One region of the Micrococcus sp. KRD070 genome, then DNA from elsewhere that is predicted to be linked to it. Evidence: riboswitches for the same ligand, from Rfam matches in the RefSeq annotation. Region 1 holds a riboswitch; the other holds the start of a gene.
The links. A riboswitch is a leader RNA that binds a small molecule or an ion and turns the genes downstream of it on or off. The one in region 1 is predicted to bind thiamine pyrophosphate.
Positions count from the first base shown of each region.

Region 2: another riboswitch for thiamine pyrophosphate. It lies ahead of J1M38_RS10675 (thiamine ABC transporter substrate binding subunit); the one in region 1 lies ahead of J1M38_RS08650 (FAD-dependent oxidoreductase).

Region 1 is NZ_JABFNH010000022.1:207,255-214,791, reverse strand. Features, by position in the region: gene J1M38_RS08670 (membrane protein) at 1-457, opposite strand, end outside; gene thiD (bifunctional hydroxymethylpyrimidine kinase/phosphomethylpyrimidine kinase) at 531-1,385, shown strand; tRNA gene J1M38_RS08660 (tRNA-Arg) at 1,582-1,654, opposite strand; gene thiE (thiamine phosphate synthase) at 1,741-2,484, opposite strand; TPP riboswitch at 2,506-2,636, shown strand; gene J1M38_RS08650 (FAD-dependent oxidoreductase) at 2,630-3,799, shown strand; partial or broken gene thiS (sulfur carrier protein ThiS) at 3,796-4,026, shown strand; gene J1M38_RS08640 (thiazole synthase) at 4,088-4,870, shown strand; gene moeB (molybdopterin-synthase adenylyltransferase MoeB) at 4,867-6,063, shown strand; gene argS (arginine--tRNA ligase) at 6,178-7,537, shown strand, end outside.
Region 2 is NZ_JABFNH010000024.1:224,469-237,236, reverse strand. Features, by position in the region: gene J1M38_RS10705 (MFS transporter) at 95-1,249, opposite strand; gene J1M38_RS10700 (FMN-binding glutamate synthase family protein) at 1,337-3,331, opposite strand; gene J1M38_RS10695 (thioesterase family protein) at 3,363-3,944, opposite strand; gene J1M38_RS10690 (bifunctional proline dehydrogenase/L-glutamate gamma-semialdehyde dehydrogenase) at 3,964-7,608, opposite strand; gene J1M38_RS10685 (agmatine deiminase family protein) at 7,740-8,789, shown strand; gene J1M38_RS10680 (AI-2E family transporter) at 8,755-10,041, opposite strand; TPP riboswitch at 10,088-10,193, shown strand; gene J1M38_RS10675 (thiamine ABC transporter substrate binding subunit) at 10,260-11,324, shown strand; gene J1M38_RS10670 (iron ABC transporter permease) at 11,324-12,768, shown strand, end outside.

The DNA.
Region 1 (7,537 bases):
GCACCGAGACCACGCAGACGGTGGCCATCACCAGCGAGCCCACGAGCGAGGGCAGCCCGAACGCGGTGTGCACCGCCGCCCCGGCCCCGGCCAGCATGATCACCAGCGTCCCCAGCAGGGACGTGGTGATGGACAGGTCCGCGAACCAGGTGGGCACGCGCGACGTCGTGGGGTTCACGATCCGGTGGATGTCCGTGGTCCGCAGCTTCTGCGCCAGCCGCAGCACGATCACCGCGAGCAGGAAGAACAGCGCGCCGGCGATCACGAGCGCCCCCGTGCCGCCCCAGAGGCCGAAGCTCACGAAGTACTGCAGGATCTCGTTGCCCGAGGCGTACCCGGCGCCGATGGTGGTGCCGATGAACGTGGCGGCGATCCCGAGCGGGGAGGTCGGCCGCAGCGGCGCCGACTCCTCGGCTCGGCCGGGGTGCGCGGGAGAGCTCTCTGTGACGTGGGACATGCGACTACATTCTCATGGGCGGGATCGGCCCGGCCCGGGCGGCCGATCCGCCCCGACCCGAAGGAGCCCCCGCATGACCTCCGCCGTCCCCCGTGTGCTCAGCATCGCCGGCTCCGACTCCGGCGGCGGCGCCGGTGTCCAGGCCGACCTGAAGACCATCGCCGCGTGGGGCGGCTACGGGATGACCGCGATCACCGCGATCACCGCCCAGAACACGCAGGGCGTGCAGGCCGTCCACCCGCTGCCGGTGGACGTGGTGCGCGCCCAGCTCGACTCGGTCGCCGCCGACATCGCCGTGGACGCCGTGAAGATCGGCATGCTCGGCACGGTGGAGCTCATGCGGGCCGTCGCCGGCTGGCTCGAGGAGACCCGGCCCGCCGTCGTCGTGCTGGACCCGGTCATGGTGGCCTCGAGCGGGGACGCCCTCACCGCGGTCGGCGACGACGACGGGCGCGCCGCGTGGGCCCGGCTGCTGCGGGTGGCGCACCTGGTGACACCCAACCTGCCCGAGCTGGCCCGGCTGACCGGGCGGGACGCGACGGACTGGGACGCCGCCCTCGACGCGGCGCGGGGCCTGGCCGCCGAGCACGGGGTGACGGTGCTGCTCAAGGGCGGGCACCTGGACGAGACCGAGGCGCCCGAGGCCGCAGCGGCGGAGGTGCCGGACGCCGTCGTGCGCGTGGGCGGGGCCGTGCACGAGGTGCGCGGCCCGCGCGTGACGACCCGCGCCTCGCACGGCACCGGCTGCACCCTCTCCTCGGCCCTGGCCACGCTGGCCGGGGCGGGCCTGAGCTGGGACGACGCACTCGAGCGGGCCAAGCCGTGGCTGGCCGACGCGATGCGGGCGGGGGAGGCGCTCGCGGTCGGGGACGCCTCGCGGCCGACGTGGCACGGGCCCGTCGACCACGGTCATGCGCAGCGGGGCTGAGGGCGGGACCTCCGGGCTTCGACACGTTCGAGGCGGGAAATCCGGCGAATACGCACCTCGGGACGTCCTATGAGGTCGATTTCCCGCCTCGAATGCCGGTGACCCGGACCTCCCGCTCCGCTCGAGCGTCCGGGTCCGCAGAACGCAGAAGAGCCGGACCACCGTGTCGCCACGGGGGTCCGGCTCTGTTCGCTCGTGCCCCCGGCAGGATTCGAACCTGCGGCCTTCTGCTCCGGAGGCAGACGCTCTATCCCCTGAGCTACGGAGGCGGGGGTCGCGACGCGTCGAGCGCGTTGCGGACTCGTCGACTCTACACCATCAGGACGGCCCGTCCGTGACCTCCCCGCGGGGCGCGTCAGCCGGGCAGGCCCGCGCGCAGGGTCCGGGCCGCGGCCTCGGGGTCCTCGGCCTGCGTCACGGCGCGGACCACCACGATCCGTTCCGCCCCGGCCGCGCGGACCTCGGGCAGCCGGTCCGCGTCGACGCCGCCGATGGCGAACCACGGCCGCGCCCCCGCCGGGTCCTCCGCGTCCAGGCGTGCGGCGAGGGTCGGCAGTTCCAGTCCGACGGCGGCCCGGCCCGGCTTCGTGGGCGTCGCCCACACCGGCCCCGTGCAGAAGTAGTCCAGGCCGTCCTCCGCGCGGGCGCCGCGCACCTGCGCCTCGGTGTGGCACGAGCGGCCGAGCACCACGTCCGGGCCCAGCAGGGCGCGGCACTGCGCGGTGGTCAGGTCGGTCTGGCCCGTGTGGAACACGTCCACCCCGGCCAGGGCGGCGACGTCGGCGCGGTCGTTGGCGGCCGAGAGCGCCCCGTGCTCCCGGGCCAGCGGGACGAGCGTGGCGAACGCGGCCAGCTCGACCGCCACGTCCACGGCCTTGTCCCGCACCTGGATCACGTCTACTCCGCCGCGGAACGCCGCCGCGCAGAAGTCGGCGAACGCGGCCGTGTCGAGCGTGCCGTCCGGGCGCAGGAACCGCTGCAGGTCGGTGCAGACGTACAGCCGGGAGGCGGCGAGGCGGGCGCGGCGGCGCGCGCCGGGGCCGGTGCCGCCGTCGTCGCGGCCGGCCGCGGTCATCAGGAGCGGATCGGGGGAGTGCATGCGCCCACTGTGGCAGACTGGCCGCTGTTCCATGGGAGCCCGGGCCGCACACGCCGGGCTGAGAGGGCCGCAGGGGCGCACCGCGCCGGCGCGGCCGACCATCACCACTCGATGCGGGTCATGCCGCCGTGAGGAGGACCGGTCCGTGCACGTGGCCGTCGTCGGGGCCGGGATCATCGGCCTCACCGCCGCCGTGCGTCTGCGTGCCGCAGGCCACGCCGTCACCCTGATCGCCCCCGAGCTGGACGCCGCCGGGCGCCCGCACGCCGTGGCCGGGGCCACCCACGCCGCGGCGGGGATGCTCGCGCCGCTCGCCGAGACCCAGTTCAGCCAGGACGACCTCGCCCCGCTGCTGCAGGCCGGCTGGGAGGCCTACCCGGCCCTCGTGGACCTGCTCGCCGCCTTCACCGATGTGGAGACGGGCTTCCTCGCACAGGGCGCCTGGATCGTGGCCGCGGACCCCTCGGACGCCCGCGCCTGGGACCACGTGCTCGAGCACGCCTCGATCCTCGGTCGCCGGGTCGAGCCCGTCTCCGTCCGCGCGCTGCGCCGCGCCGAGCCCGCCCTGGCCCCGGGCCTGGCCGCCGGCTTCGACGCCCCGGACGACCATCAGGTGGACCCGCGACGGCTCGCCGCCGCCTGCGTCGCCGCCCTGCGCGCCGAGACCGGACCCGACGGCGGCCCGCTCCCGGTCGGCGCCGGACCCGCCGCCCGGTTCGTGGCCGGACGCGTCACCGCCGCCGGCCCGGAGGGCGAGGGGGTGCGCCTCACGCTGGCCGACGGGGGCGTCCTCACCGCCGACGGCGCGGTCCTCGCCGCGGGCCTGGGCCACCGCGGGATCGGCGGCGCGGCCACCGCCGTCGAGGTCCCGCTGCGCCCCGTCCACGGCGACGTGCTGCGTCTGCGGGTGCGCCCCGAGCAGCTGCTGCCGGGGGAGTCGCACCTGATCACCCGCACCGTCCGCGGCCTCGTCCACGGGCGCCAGGTCTACCTCGTGCCCCGCGCGGACGGCACCCTCGTGGTCGGCGCCTCGGCCCGCGAGGACGGCCTGGCCGGCACCTCCGCCGGGGCCGTGCTGGACCTGCTCGCCGACGCCGCCGCGATCCTGCCCGCCGTCCGCGAGTGCGAGCTGGTCGAGATCACCACCGCCGCCCGCCCCGGCACCCCCGACGACGCCCCGCGCGTGCTCGCCGTGCCCGAGGCTCCGGGCGCCGTCGTCGCCACCGGCTTCCACCGTCACGGGATCCTGCTCGCCCCCTGGGCGGCCGGGCGGATCCTCGAGCTGCTGCACGCCCGCCTGAAGGAGATCGCATGAGCACCCTCCCCCTGACCCTCAACGGAGAGCCCGCCGAGCTGGCCGTGGCCACCGTCCGCGACGTCGTCGCGCACGTCACCGGGCGCGCGATCGGCGAGGACGGCGCCGCCGCGGATGGGCGGCGGCTCGGCGTGGCCGTGGCGGTCGGCGGCGAGGTCGTGCCCCGGTCGGCCTGGGCCACCCGGGAGCTGGCCGCCGGGGACGAGGTCGACGTCGTCACCGCGGTGCCTGGCTCTTATACACATCTAAAAAAAAAAAAAATAATCAGACAGACATTCCGCCCCCGCGATCCCGCCGCTGCGGATCGGCGGCTACGACCTGGCCTCCCGGCTCATCATGGGCACGGGCGGCATCACCGACCTGACCGCCCTCGAGGGCGCCCTCGTCGCCTCCGGCACCACGCTCACCACCGTGGCGCTGCGCCGCTGGTCCGCGGACACCCGTGACGGCCTGGTCGCGCTGCTGGACCGCCTCGGCATCGACGTGCTGCCCAACACCGCCGGCTGCTACACCGCCCGGGACGCCGTGCTCACCGCCCGGCTCGGCCGGGAGGCGCTCGAGACCGACCTCGTGAAGGTCGAGGTCATCGCCGATGAGCGCACCCTGCTGCCCGACGTCGTCGAGACCCTCGAGGCCACCGAGCGGCTCGCCGCCGACGGCTTCACCGTCCTGGCCTACACCTCGGACGACCCCGCCATGGCGCTGCGCCTCGAGCAGGCCGGCGCCGCCGCCGTCATGCCGCTGGGCTCGCCGATCGGCTCGGGGCTGGGCATCCTCAACCGCGCACACCTGGAGCTGATCGTCTCCCGCGCCTCCGTGCCGATCGTGCTCGACGCCGGCGTGGGCACCGCCTCGGACGTCGCCCTGGCGATGGAGGCCGGCTGCGACGCCGTGCTCGCCGCCTCGGCGATCACGCGCGCCGCCGAGCCCGCCCGCATGGCCCACGCGTGCCGGCTCGCGCTCGAGGCGGGCTTCCACGCCCGCCGTGCCGGGCGCATCCCGCGCCGCGAGCACGCCCTGGCCTCCTCGCCGATGGCCGGGCGGGTCACGGCCGAGGAGGACGAGCGGTGACCGCCGCCCTGGACCCCGCCGCCCGCGAGCCCCGCGACCTCACCGCGCTGTCCGACACCCAGCTCGAGCGCTTCGCCCGCCACCTGAGCCTGGACGGCTTCGGCCCCGAGGCCCAGCTGGCGCTGCTGCGCTCCCGCGTCCTCGTGGTCGGCGCCGGCGGCCTCGGGGCGCCCGTGCTGACCTACCTCGCCGCCGCGGGCGTGGGGGAGGTCCACGTGATCGACGACGACGTGGTGGACCGTTCCAACCTGCACCGCCAGGTGATCCACGCCGAGGCGGACCTCGGCCGTCCCAAGACCGCCTCCGCCGCCGCGACGATGCGCGGCCTGCACCCCGAGGTGCGCGTGGTCGAGCACCGCGAACGCCTGACCGCGGCCAACGCGCTCGAACGGGTCGGCGCCGTGGACCTCGTGCTCGACGGCACGGACAACTACGCGACCCGCTACCTCGTTGCCGATGCCTGCGAGATCGCGGGCGTGCCCGTGGTGTGGGGCGCGATCCTGCGGTTCGCGGGGCAGGTGAGCGTGTTCGCCCCGGGCGGGCCGCTGTACCGGGACGTGTTCCCGGAGCGGCCCGAACCCGGCGAGGTGCCCTCGTGCGCGCAGGCCGGGGTGCTCGGGGTGCTGCCCGGGATCATCGGCTCCCTCATGGCGGCCGAGGCGATCAAGCTGCTCTCCGGGGTGGGTGAGCCCCTGGTCGGGCGGCTGCTCTCCGTGGACGCCCTGACGATGCGCTTCCGTGAGCTGCGGCTCGTGCCCGACCCCGAGCGGACCCCCGTGACGGACCTGTCCGCCCACGCGGACCAGGCCCCCCGCCCGGACGACGCCGGCGCCCCCGGCTCGGCGGAGGCGTGCGGCGCCGCGGGCGGGGAGATCGCCCCCGCCGCGCTGGCCGCCCTGCTCGCCGACCCCGCCCGGGCCGCGTCCCTCACCCTGCTCGACGTCCGCGAGGACTGGGAGCGCCGCCTGCGCCGGGTCGAGGCCCCCGCGACGGTGGCCGATCGGCACGTCCCGCTCGAGGCCGTCCTCGCGGAGCCGGCGGCCCTCGCGCCCGGGCAGGACCGCGTCCTGGTGGTCTACTGCGCCGCCGGAGCCCGGTCGGCCCGGGCGCGGGACGCCGTCGTCGGGGCCGACCCGAGCGCCGGCGGGCGCGTCCTGTCCCTCGCCGGCGGCCTCGCCGCCTGGCCCGCCTGACCCCCACCCCGACGAACCCTGCGAGATGGCCCCCACCGCGGGCCGGAGGGGGCCATCTCGCAGGGTTCGTTCGCACGCGCACGGGCGCGGCGGCCCTTCCGTAGACTTGCGCGGGTGAAGCCCGAAGACCTCTCCGCCCTGCTGTCCGCTGTCCTCACCGACGCCGTCGATGCCGGTGACCTCCCCGCCGCGCTGCGGGAGGAGATCACCCCCGCGCGCGTGAAGGTGGAGCGACCCCGCAGCCGCGAGCACGGCGACTGGGCCACCAACGTCGCCCTCCAGCTGGGCAAGAAGGCCGGGATGGCCCCGCGCGACCTCGCCGGGCTCGTGGCCGAGCGCCTGACCGACAAGCCGGGCATCGCCGCCGTCGACGTCGCCGGCCCCGGCTTCCTCAACGTCACCCTGGACGCGGCCTCGGCCGGTGCCCTGGCCCGCGAGATCGTCGAGGCCGGCCCGGAGTACGGCCGCAACGACGCCCTGGCCGGGCACACCGTGAACATGGAGTTCGTCTCCGCCAACCCCACCGGCCCGCTGCACATCGGCCACACCCGCTGGGCCGCGCTGGGCGACGCGATCGCCCGCCTGCTGCGCGCCTCGGGCGCGGACGTCACCGCCGAGTACTACGTCAACGACGCCGGCAACCAGATGAACGTGTTCGCCGACTCGGTCCTCGCCCGCCTGCACGGCCGTGACGTCCCCGCGGGCGGCTACCCGGGCGCGTACGTGCAGGAGCTGGCCGACGCCGTCGCCCTCGAGCACCCGGACGTGCGCGAGCTGACGGACGAGGCCGCCCGCCCGGTGGTCCGCGAGGCCGCGTACCGGCTCCAGATGCAGGACATCAAGGACACGCTCGCCGCCTTCGACGTGCACTTCGACGTGTTCACCTCGGAGCAGACGCTCCACGACTCCGGCGCGATCGACCAGGCCGTGCAGCGGCTGCGCGAACAGGGCCACATCGAGGACCGCGAGGGCGCCGTGTGGCTCAAGACCACCGACTTCGGCGACGACAAGGACCGCGTGCTCATCCGCGCCAACGGCGAGCCCACCTACTTCGCCGCCGACGCCGCCTACTACCTCCACAAGCGCGACCGCGGCTTCGAGGAGAAGGTGTACCTGCTCGGCGCCGACCACCACGGCTACGTGAACCGCCTCAAGGCGATCGCCGCCGCCGCCGGCGACGACCCGGCGACGAACATCGAGATCCTCATCGGCCAGCTCATCTCGGTCAACGGCGCGAAGCTCTCCAAGCGCGCCGGCAACATCATCGAGCTCAAGGACCTCGTGGAGTGGCTCGGCCGCGACGCCCTGCGCTACGACCTGGCCCGCTACCCCGCGGACTCGCCCCTGACGATCGACCCCGAGCTGCTGCGCTCCGCCACGAACGACAACCCCGTCTACTACGTGCAGTACGCCCACGCCCGCGCCTCGGGCGCGGCGCGCACCGCGCAGGCCCACGGCGTGGACCGCTCCGAGT
Region 2 (12,768 bases), on a different contig from region 1:
CGACCGCGGCGCTGCGACACCACCGCAGGGCTGCACTGCGGTGATGTCGCTGAGGCGCGGTCCTCCGGGGTGGGCCTCGTCCTGGCCCTGCGCGTCAGGCCGCGCCCCGCCGACCCACGTGGCGACGCAACAGCAGCACCACGCCCAGGGCCAGCAGATACCCGGCCGCGACGACCGCGAAGCCGGCCCGGTAGTCGCCCGTGACGTCGCGCAGCACGCCCATCAGCAGCGGGCCCAGGGCGAAACCGGCGTACATGCCCATCGAGTTCGCCCCGGTCGCTCGGCCCAGCCGCTCGGCCGGCACCTCACTCAGCAGACCCGCGTTGATCACCACGTTGGCGCCCAGCACCGTCAGTCCGTGCACCGCGGCGCCCACCCACAGCAGGACCGGCAGATCCAGCAGGTCCGCTGCGAGGAACACCACGACGCCGGCCACGGCACCCAGGCAGATCACGGTCAGCAGGGTGGTGGGCCGGTCTCCGGAGCTCATCCGCCGGCTCCACCCGATCCGGGAGAGAACCCCCACCACCCCGGACACGGCCGCCGCGGCACCGCCGGCCACGAGCGTCATCCCCAGCGTCTCGACCGCGAACAGCGGCAGGTACGTGTTCGTGGCCTGCATGCCCAGGCCGGTGAGGAACGCGATCGCCGCGAAGAACCAGACCGTGGCCGGCAGGGGCGAGGTGTCCCGCCGTCGTCGTCCGCCGACGGGGCCGGTGGCCGGCGGCGGCGCCCCGGGCAGCGGCGGGGCGGCGACCAGCGCGAGCACCCAGAGCGCCCCGATGAGCACCGCGGCCCCCAGCGCGGCGCCCGTCCAGCCGAGGGCGAGGGACGCGTCCGGGAAGAACAGGCCGCCGACCAGCTGGGCCGCCTGCACGCCGGACTGCTTCACCCCGACCCACCCGATGCGCCTCTCCGGCGGCACCACGGTCCGGATGATCCGGTTCGTGGTGGGGTTGGAGATGGCCTGCGTGACGCCCGCGACGGCGGCCGCCGCGTACAGCACGGGCAGGGACGGGGCGACGGCGCCGAGCACGAGCGCCGCGGCGGTGCCGCCGAAGATGATGCTCAGCTGTGCGCGGGCGGACAGGCGGTCGGCGGCCCGGCCGAGGCCGAGCGAGGTGACGGCGGCCGCCGCGAACACGACCGTCATCACGGTGCCGAGCTGGCCCGAGGTGACGTCGAGCCGCTCCATCACGACCGTGGAGGAGGCGGAGACGCCGTAGTTGAACAGGGGCCCGGCGCCCATGGCCGCCAGCAGCACCCACAGCAGGGCCGTGGAGGGGCGGCGAGCGGCGGGCCCCTGTTCAACTACGGGGGTGACTGCGGGGGCGGGTCAGCCGACGCGGCCCTCGCCGCGGTGCTCGCCCTCCACGCGGCCGGTGGTCCCCCGCTGGGTGACCTCCTCGCCGTCCTGGCGCTCGGGCCGCTCGCCGGCCTCCGCCGGCAGGCCCTCGTTCTCGTCGGTGGGCGTCTCGCCGGCGGTGGCGGCGGGTGCCGGATCCTGCGGGGCCCGACGACGGCCGCCGTGCGGGGACAGCGACTCACCCTCACCCAACGAGCTGACGCGCGGCATCGGCGACGTCGTCAGCGGCACGGACTCGGTCTGCCGGGCGTCGACGAGCGTGGAGCCCGTCCCGGAGATTGGGGAGCCCTGCACGGGGGCGCCGGCCGCCTCGCGGCCCGGGATCAGCAGCTCGGAGCGCCACTGGGGGTCGCGCTCGGTGAGGTAGTCCACGCGGGCGTGCTCGCCGAAGTGGTCCGCGTCCGCCTCCTCCCAGTCCATGGCCCAGCCGGCGGGCGGGTCGTTGAGCAGCTCGTCCGTGCGCAGCCAGTGGTAGATGGACGCGTACGAGCGGGTGCTCAGGTGGTCCACGCGGCGGCGCAGCATGCGGGTGTTCAGCTGGGACGGATGCGTCAGGCCCATGGACGCCATGATCTGCACGGCCTCGCGCACGGTCAGGCGCTGGTAGTTGAAGACGCGGTTGCCCTTGTCCTCCACGTCGAGGGCGCGCATCAGACGCGGGTCCTGCGTGGCCACCCCCACGGGGCACTCGTTCGTGTGGCACTTCTGCGCCTGGATGCACCCGGTGGCCATCATCATCGCGCGGGCGGACATGGTGAAGTCCGCGCCCTGGATCAGACGCTTGACGATGTCCGAACCGGTGGCGACCTTGCCGGCCGCGCCGAGCTTGATCATGTGGCGCAGGCCGGTGCCCACGAGCGCGTTGTGCACGAGCATGAGGCCCTCGGTCAGCGGGGTGCCCACGCGGTCCGAGTACTCGAGCGGGGCGGCGCCGGTGCCGCCCTCGGAGCCGTCCACGATGATGAAGTCGGGGGCGATCCGCTCCTCCCAGATGGCCTTGGTCATGGCCAGCACGTCCACGCGGGAGCCCACGCAGAACTTGATGCCGATCGGCTTGCCGTCCGAGAGCTCACGGAGCTGCTCGATGAACTTGACCATCTCGCGCGGGGTGCGGAACGCGGAGTGGGACGCCGGGGACAGGCAGTCCTTGTCCATCGGGATCTCGCGGGCCTCGGCGATCTCGGGGGAGATCTTCTCCTTGGGCAGCATGCCGCCCAGGCCGGGCTTCGCGCCCTGGGAGATCTTGATGGTGATGCCCTTGACCTCGGGCAGCAGCGCCTTCTCGGCGAACTTCTCCGGGCTGAAGGTGCCGTCCTCGTTGCGGCAGCCGAAGTAGCCGGAGCCGATCTCCCAGAACAGGTCCGCGCCGTTGCCGCGGTGGTACTTGGTGAGGCCGCCCTCGCCGGTCTCGTGGATGAACCCGCCCAGACCGGCGCCCTTGTTCATGGCGATCACGGCGTTGGCGGAGAGGGAGCCGAAGGACATGGAGGAGATGTTCATCAGCGAGATGTCCACGGGCCGGCGGCAGTCCGGGCCGCCGATGCGCACCGTGGGGGGCTCCTCCGGCGGGTTGACCGGGGCGGTGGAGTGCAACAGGAACTCGTAGCCGATCTCCGCGGTGTCCCGCTCGGTGCCGAACGCCTTGTGGCTGTCCAGGCCCTTCGCGCGGGCGTAGACGATCGAGCGCGTGTCCCGGTCGAACGGCTTGCCGTCGAAGTTGCGCTCGATGAAGTACTGCTGGATCTCGGGGCGGATCGACTCGAGTAGGTACCGCATGTGGCCGAGCACGGGGTAGTTGCGGAGGATCGCGTGCCGCTTCTGGGTCATGTCCCACACGGCGAGCACGAGCAGCGCCACCAGGAGCACCGCCAGCACCCACCACGCGCCGCCGCCGATGGCGGCCACCAGCACGACGACGAGCGCGGCCAGCGAGAGGGTCGCGACGATCAGGAGTCTGTTGTTCACCCGACCATCGTGCCCTATATCACTCGAACGTTCATCCTCGCCGCACTGTGTCGAGGTCCCACGTGTGGGGCAGGGGCGTCCGGGCCGACGGCAGGGCCACGCTGCGCCGCCACTCGTGCAGCCACTCCGGCAGCGTCGGCTCCCCCGCGAGGTCGTGGCCGGCCGCCGCCGCGATCGCCCGGACCTCGTCGTTCTCCACGGGGCGGCCGTCCTTCTTGCGCAGGCGCGTGCAGATGTACGCGCGCACCGCGACGTCGCCGTCGACCACCACGCGCTGCTCGAACCACACCGCGCGCTCATCCAGGCCGATCATCCGCGTCTCCACGTCGAACCGCTGCCCCAGGGTCACCGAGCGGCGGAACGCAATCTGCTCGGCCTGCACCACGGGCGTCCAGCCGCGACGGCGGATCTCGTCCCACAGGCCGGTGCGGACCATCGCGTCGAAGCGGCCGAGGTCGAACAGCCCGAAGTACTGGCCGTTGTTGACGTGCAGGGCCAGGTCCACGTCCGTGGGCAGGGCGCGCATCGGCAGCGTCGTCGGCTCCCAGAGTCCGGCGCGCGGGCGGCGGCGGGCGCGGGCGACGACCCAGATCGTGCGGGGGATCAGATGCATCGGAGGTTCCTCCTCGGGGTCACAGGACCCCCTCGGTCAGATGGTCCGGCGTGCCGAACCGGTGGGCGGTCACGGACACGGCCTGTTCGTGCAGGAACGGCAGCAGCTCCACCTCGCCGGCGCTCACCACGGGGCCAGCGTAGACCGCCACGTCGGGGGTGTCGCCGAGCGCCGCGTGCAGCGCGCTCCGCGCCGCCTCGGCCGCCTCCCGGTCGCCGGTCCAGTCGGCGACGAGCCGGATCCGCGCGTCGCCGCCGCCCTCCGTCGCGGGCGGGATGAGGGCCAGCCGCCGGGCGCGGTCGTGGAACGCGGCGTCATCCTCGACGACGACGTCCACCGGCGCGGCCGTGCCGGCACCCTCCGTGCGGGCGGACCGGACCAGCTCCTCCACCCGGCCGCGCACGGCCTCGGCCGAGAGCCCGTCCGCGTCGGGCCCCTCCGCGGTGGGGGTCGGGCGCAGGCTCACGGTCATGGGCGCCCCGGCGCGCAGGCCGGCGGAGACGATGCGCAGCAGGTGGTCGGCGGGCCCCGAGTGCCGGCGCACGAGGACCGGGGTGGGGACGTGACGCAGCACGTTCCGCTCGGCCTCGAGCGCGGAGACGTCCGTGGCCACCCCGAACACGGTGGTCCACGCGTGGGTGTCGAGGGCGCGGGCGGTCTCGAGCCAGGACGCGCCCGCACCGTCGGCCACGGACCCGGGCCGCCCCTCTCCCCCGGCCCACGTGGGCGCGTCCTCCCAGTCCACGAGGCCGTGCAGGTAGTGCGGCCCGCCGGCCTTCGTGGTGGGGCCGACGACGGAACGCTTCCAGCCGCCGAAGGGCTGGCGGCGCACGATGGCCCCGGTGATGCCGCGGTTCACGTAGAGGTTGCCGGCGCGCACGCCGCGCAGCCACACGTCGATCTCCTCCCGGTCCAGCGAGTGCAGCCCGGAGGTGAGGCCGTAGTCCACGGCGTTCACGATCCCGATGGCCTCCTCGAGCGTCTCGGCCGTCATCACGGCCAGCACGGGGCCGAAGTACTCGGTGAGGTGGGCGTCGGCGCCGGGTCGGACGCCGGAGCGGATGCCCGGGCTCCACAGGCGACCCGTCTCGTCCAGCTGCCGCGGACGCAGGGCCCACCGCTCCCCCGGGCCGAGCTCGGTGAGCCCGCGGCGCAGCTTCTCGCCGGGGGCCTCGATCACGGGGCCCATCTCGGCGCGCGGGTCCGCGGGGTGCGCCACGTGCAGGGACGAGGCGGCGTCCAGCAGCTGCCGGTGGAAGCGCTCGGAGGTGCCCACGGAGCCGACGAGCACCACGAGGGAGGACGCCGAGCACTTCTGGCCGGCGTGACCGAACGCGGACTGGACCACGTCCTTCGTGGCCAGGTCCAGATCCGCGGACGGGGTCACGATCACGGCGTTCTTGCCGGAGGTCTCGGCGAGCAGGTGCAGGTCGGGGCGCATCCCCTTGAACAGCCGTGCGGTGTCCCAGCTGCCGGTGAGGATGAGCCGCTCGACGGCCGGGTCGGTCACGAGCGCCGCGCCGACCTCCGCCTCGTCCTCGTCCGCCAGCGTCACCAGGCGCACGAGGTCCGCGGGGTCGTGCCCGGCGAGCGGGCCGCGGTCGTCGAACAGCCCCGAGTCCCGCAGCCCGGCCACGATCAGCTCCCACGCGACCGCGCCCGTCCGCTCGGACTGCGGGGCCGGCTTGAACACCACGGGCGAGCCGGCCCCGAGCGCGGCGAGGACGCCCCCGACCGGGATGGCCACGGGGAAGTTCCACGGCGGGATCACCAGGGTCAGGCGGACGGGCACGGCGCGAGCGCCCTCCACCGCGTCCAGGCCGCGGGCCAGGCGCGCGTAGTAGTGCGCGAAGTCCACGGCCTCGGAGACCTCGGGGTCGCCCTGGTCCAGGGTCTTGCCGGTCTCGGCGGCGGCCACCTCCAGCAGGCGGGCCCGGCCGGCGTGCAGGGCCCGTCCGACGGCGTCCAGCGCGTCGGCGCGCTCGTGGCCGGTGAGCGAGCCCCAGCGGGCGCCGGGGTCGGCGGTGGCGGCGATGGCGGCGCGGGCGTCGTCGGCCGTGGTGGCGCGGTGGGCGCGGACGGTGTCCGTCCCGAGGTCCGAGCCCGGGACGGCCGCGAGGATCCGGCGGGCCCACTCCCGGTTGCCGGGCAGCGCGGGGTCCGTGTCCGGGGTGTTGGCGAAGCCGTCCACGGGGGCGGGGGTCGGCCCGTCCTCCCCGCGGGACCGGTCCTGGAGGCGGTTCGGACGGGGCACGGCCGCGTCCAGGTGGCGCAGCGAGGCGCGGAAGCGCTCCTCCTCGCGGGCGAACAGGTCCGCGTCCGCGTCCAGGTCGAACACGGCGGACATGAAGTTCTCCGGGGAGGCGCCCTCCTCGAGGCGGCGCACGAGGTAGGAGATCGCCACGTCGAACTCCTCGGGCCGCACCACGGGCGTGTAGAGCAGCAGGGCGCCGACGTCCGCCCGGACGGCGGCGGCCTGGCCGGTGGCCATGCCGAGGAGCATCTCGAACTCCACCGCGGCCGGGTCGAGGCCGCGGCGCTCGATCAGCCGGTGGGCCAGGGCCACGTCGAAGAGGTTGTGCCCGGCCACGCCGATGCGCACGTGGGCCAGATGCTCCGGGGTGAGCGCGTAGTTGAGCACGCGCTTGTAGTTGGTGTCCGCCTCCTGCTTCGAGCCCACCGTGGCCAGCGGCCAGCCCGTCAGGGAGGCCTGCATCCGCTCCATGGGCAGGTTGGCGCCCTTGACCACGCGCACCTTGACCGGGGCGCCGCCGGCGGCGACGCGGCGCGCGGCCCACTCCTGCAGGCGCACCATGGCCGCGAGCGCGTCCGGCAGGTAGGCCTGCAGCACGATGCCGGCCTCGTAGTCGCGCAGGCCCGGCTGCTCGAGCAGGGCGGTGAACACGTTGAGCGTGAGGTCGAGGTCGCGGTACTCCTCCATGTCCAGGTTGATGAAGGTGTCCCGGTCCCGGGCGAGCTCGAACAGCGGGGTGAGCCGCTCGGTGATGTCCGCGACGGCCTCGTCGAACGCGTAGGGCGCGTGCGGGGCGGTGGCGGCGGAGACCTTGACGGACACGTAGTCGACGTCGTCGCGGCGGATCAGCGCGGCGATGCCCTCGAGTCGGCGGTCCGCCTCGCCCTGGCCGAGGATCGCCTCGCCCAGCAGGTTGATGTTCAGCCGGGTGTGCTCGTCGCGCAGGGCCGCGATGGCCTTGCCGAGCTGCCGGTCCCGCGCGTCGACGATCAGGTGGGAGACCATGCGCCGCAGCACGCGGCGGGCCGTGGGGACGGCGATGCGCGGCACGAGCGGGGCGGCGCGGCCGCCGACGCCGAGGACGGCGCGCAGGGCCGGGGGCAGGAAGCCGGGGGCGCGGCCGGCGAGCTCCCGCAGCGCCCGGGCGGCGATCGCGGGGTCCTCGGGGCGGACCACGTGGTCCACGAAGCGCACGATGAAGTCGAGGCCGCCCGGCTCCTTCAGGGCGCCCGCCAGCTGGCGGGCCGCGAAGTCGGCCTCATGGTCGCGGGACTCGGCGAGCCAACGCCGCACCTGCGCGACGGCGTCGTCGGCGAGGGCGTGCAGGTCGGCGGGGTCGGGGATCCCGCCGGTCGCGCCGAGGACCCGGTCGAGATCGTCGTGGTCCTGGGCGGAGAACATCGCGGTCATGGCCGCACTCTGCACGTGTGCCGGGTCACAGGTCAAACCGCCGCGGCTTCCTGTCAGACGCCTATGCTCGATGGACATCCCCTCGCCGCGCGCCCGCGCGTCGCCGCCGTCTTCCCAGGAGCCCGTCCGCCATGGCCGCCGCCGACCCCGTCCCCACCGACGCGCGGGAGCGCCGGGACGTCGTCGTGCCCGTGTCCGGACCCGAGGACCCGCCCGAGCGGGCCTGGCTCGTCCTGCCCCACCGCCACCCGGTGCCGACGCTGCTGGGGGAGACGCGGGACGCCGTCGTGGGCCTGGCCGAGACGCTCGCCGCCGTGCTGCCGGTCACCGTGCTCGCCCACCCGCGCGACGCCGGGGCGGCGCGGCTGGTGCCCCCGGAGGTGGACCTGCTGCGCGCGCCCGTGGGCTCACCGCTGCTGGGCCGCACCGGGCCGAGCTTCATCCGCCGCCCCGAGGGCCTGGCCGCCGTCGCCTGGCGCAGCGCCGCGGGACTGACCGGGACCGGGCCGCTCGACGGCGCGGCCGCGACGGCCGTGGCGGAGGCGGCGGGACTGCCGCTGCTCACCCCCCTGCTGTGCGCCCCGCGCGGGGCCTGGGTGAGCGACGGCGAGGGGACGGCCGTGGTGGCCGCGGACCCCGTGCTGGACGGGCGGATCAACGGCGCGTGGACCCCCGGCCAGGTGGCCGCCGAGTTCGCCGCCCTGCTGGGGATCACCCGGGTGCTGTGGGTGCCGCCGGCACCGCGGCCGGACACCGGGCCGTGGGGCGGGCCCGGCCACCTGGCCTCGTGGGTGCGGCTGGGGGGCGACGGCGAGGCCGCCGTGCACTGGCGCGGCGACCGGTTCCACCCCGAGCACCCCTACGCGGCGGCGGCGCTGCGCTTCCTGCAGGGCGCCGACGACGCCGCCGGCCGGCCCCTGCGCGTGCGCACGGTGACCGGGGCGGCGCAGCCCGCCGCGTACGACCCGGCCGAGCGGGGCCCCCGCTCCCTCCTGGACACGCTGCCGCTGGGCGCTGCGGTGCTGCGGCCGGCGTTCGAGGACGCCGCGGGCGAGGAGGCCGCGGCCGCCGCGTGCGCGGCACTGCACCCGGGGCTGCCCCAGCTGTCGTTCCCCGCCCCGCCGCTGCTGCGGCTGGCCGGCGCGCTCAACGACCTGGTGCTGCTCCAGCCCCGCCCGTGACCTCGTCCGTCGCGGGACCGTCGTCGTCCCCGCCGTCCGCCGAGGCGCGGTCCTCATCTCCCCCGTGCGCGTCGGATCGCCAGGCCGCCGGGCGCAGCCGTTCCAGGAGCGAGGACTGACGGCGCTCCATCCCCTTCAGGTCCGAGGCGATGAGCGCGTTGATCCAGCGGGCGTTCGGGTCGGCGTCGATCAGCACGGCCTTGGCCAGCAGCGTGCAGGGCAGCGCGAGGATCGCGCCGAGCGGGCCGAGGACCCAGGCCCAGAAGAGCAGGGAGAGGAAGCTGACGGTGGGGATCACGCCGATCGCGTCGCCGGCCACCTTGGGCTGGATCACGGACTGCAGCACGAAGTTCAGCACCGAGTAGCTGACCACCACCCACAGGAAGTCGGACCAGCCGCCCGCCGCCAGGCCCAGGACGGCCGGCGGCAGCAGGCCGATGATGAAGCCGATGTTCGGGATGTAGTTGGTGAGGAAGCTGAGCACGCCCCACACGAGCGCGAGCGGCACGCCGATCAGCATGAGGGCGATCACGTCCAGCACCGCCACGATCAGGCCGAACACCGTGGTGACCACCCAGTAGCGGCGCACGCCCTGGGCGAACTCGACCAGGGCGTGGCCGAACTCGTGGCGGGCGGTGCTGAGCAGGCGGACGCGGCGTTCGACGTCCATCGAGTCCATCGCCAGGAAGAACATGCCCATGATCACGGTGACGAGCAGACCGAAGACCGCGTAGACGTTCGTGGCGATCTTCGTGATGGCGCTGACGGCCGTCCCGGTCACGGTGCTCATGTCGATCGAGGCCAGCTGCTGGGACACCATGTCCGGGGTCACGCCGCGCTCGTTGAGCCAGTGCGAGACGTCCAGGACGATCTGCTGGAAGCGGTCCGCGTACTTCGGCAGCTCCGCCACCAGCTCGAGGCCGGACCACACCATCATGCCCCCGAACACGGCCATCACCGCGACGACCAGCAGGACGGTGGTGGCGGCCCCGAGCACGGGGTGCAGGCCCCGGCGGATGAGCCAGGCCTGCAGGGGGTAGGCCACGATCACGAGGTTCAGCCCCAGGAAGACGGGCGCCGCTATGGAGGCGATCCCCTGGAAGAACTGCACCACCAGCACCAGGCCCGCGAGCGTCAGGACGATCACCAGCATGCGCGGCCACATGCGGTGGGGGCGGCGGATGTCCCAGTCGGAGGCGGGGCTGGACGAGGCGGGCGGCGGGGTCACCCCCGCGGGCTGTGCGGCGCTCACGCGGGCAGTCTATGCGCGGGCCGGACGGGGTAGGGTCGGGACCAGTCCACATCGACAGGGGAGCGCCCGCGCGGCGCTGAGAGTGCGGTCCGCCGCAGACCCTCGAACCTGCGCCGGTCCGCACCGGCGAAGGAAGTCGAGTCTCCCGGTCGACGTCGTCCCGGGATTCCGGTGGCGGCCTCGTCCCGGCCCCTCTGCCGTCCCAGAGGAGAACCGCCATGTCCCGCACCCCGCACCGCGCCCTCGCCGCCCTCTCAGTGGCCGCCCTCGCCCTCACCGGCTGTTCGGTGTCCGGCTCGTCCGGCGACGGGGCGTCGTCGTCCGCCGCCGGCGCCGGCGGCGAGCCGACGACGGTGACGATCATGACGCACGACTCGTTCAACCTGCCCCAGGAGCTCGTCCAGAAGTTCGAGCAGGAGTCCGGCTACACCCTGAAGACGACGGCCCCCGGCGACGCCGGCAGCGTGGTGAACCAGCTCCTGCTGGCCAAGGACGAGCCCACCGTGGACGGCGTCTACGGCGTGGAGGACCACTCGGCGCACCGCCTCGTCCGCGAGGGCGTCGTCGCCGAATACACCCCGCAGGACCTGCCCGCCTCCGCACAGGACCGGATGGTGGAGGACCGCATGACCCCGGTGGACCAGGGCCAGGTGTGCTTCAACACGGATCCGGCATGGTTCGAGGCCCACGACGTCGAGGCCCCCACCTCGATCGACCAGCTCGACGACCCCGAGTACGCGAAGCTGACGGTCGCCACCTCCCCCGTGGCCTCCTCCCCCGGCCTGGCGCTGCTCGCGGCCACCACGGAGAAGTACGGCGACGACGGCTGGCAGGACTGGTGGCAGGGCCTGATGGAGAACGGCGGCAAGATCGCCGACAGCTGGTCCGACGCCTACAACTCGGACTTCTCCGGCGGCGAGGGCAAGGGCCAGTTCCCGGTGGTGCTCTCCTACTCCTCCTCCCCCGCGTTCGCCCCCGAGACCGAGGTGATCGAGGACTCCTGCACCCCGCAGGTCGAGTACGCCGGCGTGCTCGAGGGCGCGAAGAACCCCGAGGGCGCACAGGCGTTCGTGGACTTCCTGCTCACCGAGGAGGTCCAGTCCGCCCTGCCCGAGTCGATGTACATGTACCCGATCGACGAGTCGGTGCAGCTGCCCGAGGAGTGGGCGCAGAACGCGCCGCTCGTCGAGGACGCCATCACCCCGGACCCCGCCCGCATCGACGAGCGCCGCGAGGACCTGCTGAAGGAGTGGACCGCCCTGGCCGAGGCCTCCCGGCGCTGATGTCCGCGCTCACCGAGGTCGCGGCCCCCGGCACGGACCTGCCGCGCCGGCGGGCCCGCGGCCGGGGGGACGGGCTCGGCCCGTGGTGGCTGGTGGCCGCCGTCCTGCCGGTCGCCTTCCTGCTCGTCTTCTTCGCGTGGCCCGTGGCGGCCATGCTCTGGCGCGGGATCGGCGGCGACGCCGACGCGTTCACCGGCGCCGTGGACCTCACCGCCTTCAGGGAGACCCTCGCCCGCGAGCGCACGTGGCGCATCCTCGGCCAGACGCTCGGGATGGCCGCCGCCGGCACGGTGGTCTCGGTGGCGCTCGGCCTGCCGACCGCGTTCGTGCTGCACCGGCGTCGCGTCCCGGGGCGGGCCGTGCTCCGCGCCCTCGTGCTCGTGCCGTTCGTGCTGCCCACGGTGGTGGTCGGCGTCGCGTTCCGCGCCCTGCTCGCCCCCGGCGGACCGCTGGGCTTCACCGGGCTGGACCAGACGACCACCGCCGTCGTGCTGGCCATGGTCTTCTTCAACGTGTCCGTGGTGGTGCGCCAGGTGGGCGCGCTGTGGAACGCGCTCGACCCGCGCCAGACCGAGGCCGCCCGCACCCTGGGCGCCTCGCCGTGGCGGGCGTTCCGCACCGTGACGCTGCCCCAGCTCGCCCCGGCGATCGCCGCGAGCGCGGCGCTGGTGTTCCTGTTCTGCGCGTCCGCGTTCGGCATCGTCCAGACGCTCGGCCGGCCCGGCTACGGCACGCTCGAGTCGGAGATCTGGGTGCAGACCTCCGTCTACCTGGACCTGCGGACCGCGGCGGTGTTCTCCGTGCTGCAGTTCGCGGTGGTGCTGGCCGCCGTCGTGGTCTCCGGCGTGACGGCGGCGCGCACCCAGCGGGCGCTGCGCCTGCGGGAGACGCCGCCGGCCCGGCTCACGCGCGCGGACGCGGTCCCGGTGGCCGTGATGCTCGCGGTGGTGGCGCTCGTGGTGGCGCCGATCCTGACGCTCGTGGTGCGCTCCTTCCACACCCGCCACGGCTGGGGGCTGGGCAACTATCGGCTGCTGTCCACGAGCGCGGGCAGCGGGTTCGTGGGCGGGTCGACGCCGGCCCAGGCGCTCGAACAGTCCCTGCGGGTGGCCGTGGACGCCACGCTCGTGACGCTCGTGGTGGCCGTGCCGCTGGCCCTGCTGCTGACCCGGCCCTTCCGTTCACGCGCGGCGCTGGTGGCCCAGCGGGCCCTCGACGGCGCCCTGCTCCTGCCGCTCGGCGTGTCCGCGGTGACCGTGGGCTTCGGCTTCGTCGTGTCCCTGCGGGCCGCGTTCCCGGAGCTGGCGGCCTCGGGCGTGCTCGTGCCACTGGCCCAGGCGGTGGTGGCGCTGCCGCTCGCGGTGCGGGCGCTCGTGCCCGTGCTCGCGGCGGTGGACCCGCGGCTGCGGGAGGCCGCACGCACCCTCGGGGCGGGCCCGTGGCG